Regions from separate parts of the Streptomyces sp. NPDC004610 genome, predicted to be linked through region 1. Evidence: riboswitches for the same ligand, from Rfam matches in the RefSeq annotation. Region 1 holds a riboswitch; each other region holds the start of a gene.

Region 1 (2,254 bases):
AGGGAGAGGCCCTTGCCCCGCAGATAGGCGATGGGGTCGACATCGGAGCCGTAGCCCGGCCCGGTGCGGATCTCGAAGTGCAGATGCGGGCCGGTGACGTTGCCGGTCGCGCCGGAGAGGCCGATCTGCTGTCCGGCGCTCACCGACTGGCCCTGCGAGACGGACAGCGAGGAGAGGTGGGCGTACTGGGCGTAGTAGCCGTCGGCGAGCCGGATGACGACCTCGTTGCCGTACGCGCCGCCCCAGCCCGCCGAGACGACCGTGCCGGCGCCGACGGCCTTGAGCGAGGTGCCGGTCGGGACGGAGAAGTCGACACCGGTGTGGTAGCCGCTGGACCACATGCTGCCGGACTGGCGGTACGCGGTGCCCACGCCGCCGCTCGCGACCGGGAGGCTGGCGCCCGAGGACGACGCCGGGGCCTGGGCGGCGGTGTCCGAGGCCCCGGAGGACGAGGACCGGGTGCCGGTCTCGTCCGAGGCGTCCGAGGAGGAGCCGGACGGTTCCGTCGCGGGGGTCTCGTCGGTCTTCTCGGTCCGCTCGGTCTTCGCCGGCTGCTCGGTGGAGCCGCCGGACGCCTTGCCGCCGAGGGTCAGCTTGAGGCCGGGGTGGATGAGCGACGGGTCGCCGCCCACGGCCTCGCGGTTGTCGGCGTAGAGGGTCTGCCAGCCGCCGCTGACGTCCTGCTCGTCGGCGATCTTCGAGAGATAGTCGCCGACCTTGACGGAGTAGGTCCGGGTGCTGGTCTGCGGGGCCGCGGACTTCTGGTCGGCGATCCGGGTGACGGTCTGCTGCGGCACCGCGTTGGGCGCCGCGGTGACGGCTTCCACCGGCTTCTGGGGAACGGACTGGCCGGGGGCCGCGTGGGCGCCGGCGGCACCCATCAGCGGGAGGGCGAGTGCGGCGCCGCCGGTTCCGGCGACGGCGAGGGAGCGCGTAAAACGCAGGCTCCGGGGACGGCGGTGCTTACCCTTCGCGGGCATGGTGAATTCCTCTCCGGCGCCTGCGAGGTGAGCTGTCGGGTGCGAGCTGGAGATGCCCGGCCGCGTGGGGGAACGCGACTAAACCCCTAGCCGTTCCGGAGACCGGAACAGGCGTTGAGTCCTGTGGGTCCCCCGCTCCTGCCGTACACGGGTGGGTTGGGTGCGTGGTCCGGACAGCGGCAGGATTCGGCGTTCCATCCGGATGCGGTGGCGAACGTAAGCGACCAAGACGCGCAGGGACAAGCAAGGGGTTCCACCCGAAGGCCCTCTTCTTGATCCATGGTGGTATTTGCCGGTCACCCTCCGTCGCATTTCCACCTGTCGAATCACTCAAGGGCCCATGAAAACGGGACTGATTACGTGAGCATGACGGGCGACAGACGGTCACGGATATGACGCTGCTCACGTGACACCGCTCCAGCTTCCTTTATTCCCTTACGAGTTGGATTCAAGGTAATGAAGAATGTCAATTCGGACAGAAATCCCAGATACGGCACAGAAGGAGAAGTGGTGCATCGGGCGGTGAGGGGGAGGCGAGGGGGCGGACCGCCTTCTTTGCCCGCCTTTAGGCCGTTTCGTCATGTCGTATCGTCGAAGGGCAGCTGCCACCCGGCGACGGAGCCGGGCAGGCGAGCCGACTGGGAGGAGCCCCCGTGACGCAGCAGGTCCCGTCGACCGAGCCCGAACTGGCCGGAATCCGCAATTTCCGCGATGTCGGCGGACTGCCGACCGTGGACGGCCGCCGGGTGCGGTACGGGGTGCTGTTCCGCAGCGGCCATCTCGCGCACGCCACCGCCGAGGACGCCGCTTTTCTGAGCGGTCTCGGACTGCACACCATCTTCGACTTCCGCAACCTCGCCGACCGGGGCCTGGAGGGCCGGGATGTCGAGCTGCCCGGCGTGCGCAATGTGAACATGCCGCTGAGCGACCCGGCGGAGGGGGCGGAGTTCTGGGCGATGGTCCGGGACGGCGAGGTGGAGCAGCTCCGGGAGATCCTCTCCGAGGGCCGGGCGGCGGGCCGGATGATCGACTCGTACCGCAGGATCGTCGTCGAGCGCACGGGTGAGCACTCCCGGGTGCTGCACGCGCTCGCCGAGGACAGTGTCCCGGCCCTGATGCACTGCGCGGCGGGCAAGGACCGCGCGGGGCTGTCGATCGCGGTGACCCTGCTGGCGGTGGGGGTGGAGCGGGAGGCGGTCTTCGCGGACTATCTGAAGTCCAACGCCAAGCACCGCCGCTACAAGGTGCGCCGCGGCGGCGACGCCGCGACCGCC
Region 2 (2,254 bases), on a different contig from region 1:
GCCGGGACGCCCGGCAGGCGGCTGGCGCTCCCCGGCGCCCGGATCATGGTCCACCAGCCGTCGCTGCCGGAGCCGATCGAGGGGCGGACCAGCGATCTCGCCCTCCAGGCCGCCGAGTTGGCGCGGGTGCGCACCCGCCTGGAGGAGATGCTCGTACGGCACACCGGGCGGTCGCCGGAGCAGGTGAGCGCGGACATCGAGCGGGATCTGGTGCTCACCGCGCCGCAGGCGCTGGAGTACGGGCTGGTGGACCGGATCATCGGGAGCCGCAAGGCGACGGGGGAAGGGTGAGCCGGGGATGACGCTGCAGCCCGAGTACCCGCCGCTGCCGGCGCTGACCCGCGCGGAGGGCGAACTGATCGACCGTTATCTGGAGGCGGCCGATCTGCTGGGCCGGATCAACCCGGCGCGGCACGAGGACACCTACGCCGCGCTGCGGGCCGCGCAGGCACTGGTCGCGAAGGCGGCCCTGCTGCGGGACGCACTCGCGCTGATGCACCACCGGGGCGAGTCGGAACTGTCGTCGGCGACCCTCGCGCGGGCGCTGCGCGTGCTGGACGGCGAGCGCCGCACCGCGCGGGTCTCGCTTCCTCCGCGCTCCGACGGCTGAGGCGCGGACGACCGGGGACGGCACCCCGGCCGCCCCGCGCCGAACTACTCGGAATGCCGGACTCCGGTGTCAAACGGACCAAATGGATTACGTCCGTTCGGCGTATCGGATGGTCATTTTGACGACCCGGCTCGCTCGCCGAACGCGCCCCCGGATTGGGGTTTGGGAGGGCTCCGGTGCTGGTCCGGGGCGTGCGCGCATCGTGACACGCGTTCGCACACCCGGATGTCCACCCGAACGGGTGAGTGGTGAGTAACACCACAAATCCTCGGTTCCGTTGGGATTTTCGGACACGCGTAGGTGAAGATCCCTGACTGACGACAAGACCCCGCCACCGCGGCGGGGCGGTCCGGGCGGACGCCGAATCCTGCCGCCGCCCGGATGCCCGGTCGACAGGAGTGCATCGGCAGGAGTGGAGGACCCAGGTACGACGGGTCGCCGGAGCGCAGTTCGGCTTCGAGCGGTCCTTGGGGTGAAGCCGCCTTCGGGCGGCCGGGCTACTTCGCCAGCCCGAATCCGACAGGTCATCCTTCATAGGCGGCTGACGAAGGGTTGCGCATGACCGCGCTCAATCGTGTCCCGTCGCTCATGGCCCGCGCCGGTACGGCATCGGCGCTGACGCTCGCCGCGGTGGGCGGCAGCGTGGTGGTCCCGGGGTTCGCCTCGGAGGCATCGGCTGCCACGCACGCGACCAAGGCACTTCAGGTGGCCGCTTCCAAGAAGGGAGCGCCTTACAAGTGGGGAGCCACCGGACCCAGCCGCTTCGACTGCTCCGGGCTGACGCTGTACGCCTTCAAGAAGGCCGGCAAGAAGCTGCCGCGTACGGCCGCCCAGCAGTACAACAAGACGAAGCACATCTCGGCAGGCAGCCGCAAGACGGGTGACCTGGTGTTCTTCCATTCCGGCTCGAACATCTACCACGTCGGGATCTACGCCGGTAAGGGCAAGATCTGGCACTCGCCGAAGTCCGGCGACGTGGTGCGGCTCCAGAAGATCTGGACCAAGAGTGTCTGGTACGGGCGCGTGAAGTGACGGCGGGGGTCTGAGGCGGCCCCCTGGCGGGGCGGTGACGGCATCCGTGACGGGCCGTCACTGCCCCGGTGAACCGGGCCGGTTCCCGGTCCGAGCGCCGCCTTGCCGTGACGGGCGGGCGGTTCTGGTCCCGGGGCGGTGAGCGGCGACTCACCGCCCCGGGACACCGGCTCCGGGACGACCGGCTCTTGCCGGGCTCCCGAGAGGGCGCTCGGGCGCCGAGGGCGGCCTGGATGCCCGGTGGGTGGCTTGGATACCCCGGTGGGCGGCCTGGACCCCGGCGGGTGGCCTCGAACCTGGCAGGCGGTCGGAGCCCTGACAGGCGGTCCGGGTACCCTGCCGGGCGCCCAGCAGGCCCTGGTGGGCCATCCCGGTGCCACCCGGTGCACGCAGTGCACCCGGTGCCTACGGGCGGCTTCCGGGCGCACTGGCCCCGCGACGCACGGCTTCGAGTGCCCTGGGGCGGCTTCGGTGCCGCGGGACGGCTTCGGTGCCGCCGGGGCGGCCTCGGTGCCCCAGGAAAGCCTTGGTGCCCTGTGGGGCCCCAGGGAGCGCCTGTGGCGTGCCTCGGGCGGCGATTTGGGCCGCCGCCCCCGGAGCCGTGCCGGGCGC
Region 3 (2,254 bases), on a different contig from region 1:
GCCGACCGGCACGACCGCGTATGGCCCGCCCAGGTGCTCGGCACCTACTGCCTGGGCGGCACCCTCACCTCCCGGCTGGACCGCGTCCTGCGCGAGGAGAAGGGCTACACCTACGGCGTCCGCGCGTTCGGGCAGGTCCTCAGGTCCGCGCCGGACGGCGCCGGGGCGTCCATGCTGGCCATCAGCGGCTCCATCGACACGCCGAACACCGGTCCGGCGCTGGACGACCTGTGGACGGTGCTGCGCACGCTGGCTGCGGAGGGGCTCACCGATGCCGAGCGGGACACCGCCGTGCAGAACCTCGTCGGCGTGGCGCCGCTCAAGTACGAGACCGCCGCGGCCGTCGCGAGCACCCTCGCCGATCAGGTCGAGCAGTATCTGCCCGACGACTTCCAGGCGACGCTGTATCAGCAGCTGGCCGCCACGGGCACGGTCGAGGCCACCGCGGCCGTCGTCAGCGCCTTCCCGGTGGACCGCCTGGTGACGATCCTCGTCGGCGACGCCGCGCAGATCAAGGAGCCCGTGGAGGCCCTCGGTATCGGGCCGGTGACGGTGGTGGCCGCCGAGTAGCGCCGGGCGGGGCCCGCGCGCGGGCCCTGGTTTCCGCCGGATGTGCGGGCAGGAGTGGCTGAACGGGGCGCACCCGCGCGGGGCCCTGGCGACGGACAGGTCGCCAGGGCCCTCCCGCTGTGCGGATCGCCATGCCCGATGCGCCGCGTTCGACGTGCCGTGCCCGCACAGCCATGCCTGAAGTGCCGTGTTCTACGTGCCGTGCCGGAAGCGCCATGTCTGAAGTGCCGTGCCCGCAGCGCTATGTCCGGATTGCGGGAGAGGTTGCCTGTCTGCCCTGTGGCATGCGCAACAAAATCCCCGATCCGTTTGGGGATTGAAAGATCTCCCGCTTAGCGTCACCGAGGCTGTTCGTCAGGCAGTGCGCCGCGTCCGCGGCACCGGACAGTCATCGCCGAGTCCCCGTACGGCGCGAGCCAGGGGAGCCGGGGACCCAGGTCCCTGGGGTGAATCGGCCTCCCGCACGCGTGCGTACGGGGAGCCGTAGGAGACCTTCCTGCTCCGAACCCGTCAGCTAACCCGGTAGGCGAGAGGGAAGGAAAGGACCAGCCACTCCATGGCGTTCACGCGCGCCACCGGGAAGCACCGGCGTCCCACCCGCACGCACCGCACCACCGCCCGCGCGGCGGGTGTCGCGGCGCTCACCACCTCCGGTGTCGTCGGCACCCTGGCCGCCCCGGCGCTCGCCACCGAACCGGCCCCCGAGCAGACCGGTCTCACCCCCGTCGTCAGCATCGGCGAGGACGTCGCCGTTCAGATCGACGCCCAGGCCGCGGCCCAGATGGAGGCCGCGCGGCAGAAGGCCGAGGACGCCGCCCGCAAGAAGGCCGCCGAGGAGGCCCGCAAGCGCGCCGCCGAGGAGGCCGAGAAGCAGCGGGAGGCCGAGGAGCGCGCCGCCCGCGAGGCCGAGCGCAAGCGCCTCAACACCTTCGTGTCGCCGATACCCGGCTCCTATGTCTCCACCAGCTACCAGGCGGGCGGCGCCACCTGGTCCTCCGGCAGCCACACCGGCATCGACTTCCACGCCGCCTCCGGCACCTCCGTGCACGCGGTCGGCCACGGCACGGTCGTGGAGGCCGGCTGGGGCGGGGCGTACGGCAATCAAGTCGTGATCAAGATGAACGATGGTACATACACCCAGTACGGGCATCTGTTGTCCATCGACGTGTCGGCCGGCCAGACGGTCACGCCGGGGCAGCGGATCGGGCTCTCCGGCGCCACCGGCAACGTCACCGGCGCGCACCTCCACTTCGAGGCCCGCACCAGCCCCGAGTACGGCTCCGACCTGGATCCGGTCGCCTACCTCCGCGCCCACGGCGTCGGCATCTGACCCGCCGTGCCCGCCTGACGGCGGACGGCCGTCGCGCCCGGCCACGCCCCGCCGCGTCCCACCGCACCCCGGTGAGTTCCACCCCCACCGACAAGCCCCGGCCCACCCGGCCGGGGCTTTCGCCCTTTCAGGCACTACCTGTCCAAAAAATATCCATGGAATCAGGGGCCCCGTCGGAAATTCCGGCCGATTGCAATAGAGTCACTGTTCCGACGTCAATCGGAGACGTTTCACGGGGATTAAGGCGGAGGTCGGTCATGCGTATTCCGGCGCACTCGGTGTGCACGGCGATCCGGGACGACATCATCGCCGGTGTCTACGAACGCGGCGGCCGGCTCACCGAGGAAGTCCTCG

The links. A riboswitch is a leader RNA that binds a small molecule or an ion and turns the genes downstream of it on or off. The one in region 1 is predicted to bind cyclic di-AMP.
Region 2: linked by a shared signal. The riboswitch ahead of ABZX40_RS04065 (C40 family peptidase) and the one ahead of ABZX40_RS11610 (LysM peptidoglycan-binding domain-containing M23 family metallopeptidase) in region 1 are both predicted to bind cyclic di-AMP.
Region 3: linked by a shared signal. The riboswitch ahead of ABZX40_RS28775 (M23 family metallopeptidase) and the one ahead of ABZX40_RS11610 (LysM peptidoglycan-binding domain-containing M23 family metallopeptidase) in region 1 are both predicted to bind cyclic di-AMP.

What each region holds. Positions count from the first base shown of each region.
Region 1 covers NZ_JBEXLA010000008.1:216,341-218,594, forward strand. The annotation lists gene ABZX40_RS11610 (LysM peptidoglycan-binding domain-containing M23 family metallopeptidase) at 1-980, opposite strand, end outside; cyclic di-AMP (ydaO/yuaA leader) riboswitch at 985-1,182, opposite strand; gene ABZX40_RS11615 (tyrosine-protein phosphatase) at 1,634-2,254, shown strand, end outside.
Region 2 covers NZ_JBEXLA010000003.1:245-2,498, reverse strand. The annotation lists gene ABZX40_RS04075 (ATP-dependent Clp protease proteolytic subunit) at 1-291, shown strand, start outside; gene ABZX40_RS04070 (hypothetical protein) at 299-610, shown strand; cyclic di-AMP (ydaO/yuaA leader) riboswitch at 959-1,165, shown strand; gene ABZX40_RS04065 (C40 family peptidase) at 1,169-1,642, shown strand.
Region 3 covers NZ_JBEXLA010000029.1:98,228-100,481, forward strand. The annotation lists gene ABZX40_RS28770 (pitrilysin family protein) at 1-570, shown strand, start outside; cyclic di-AMP (ydaO/yuaA leader) riboswitch at 953-1,114, shown strand; gene ABZX40_RS28775 (M23 family metallopeptidase) at 1,127-1,900, shown strand; gene ABZX40_RS28780 (GntR family transcriptional regulator) at 2,158-2,254, shown strand, end outside.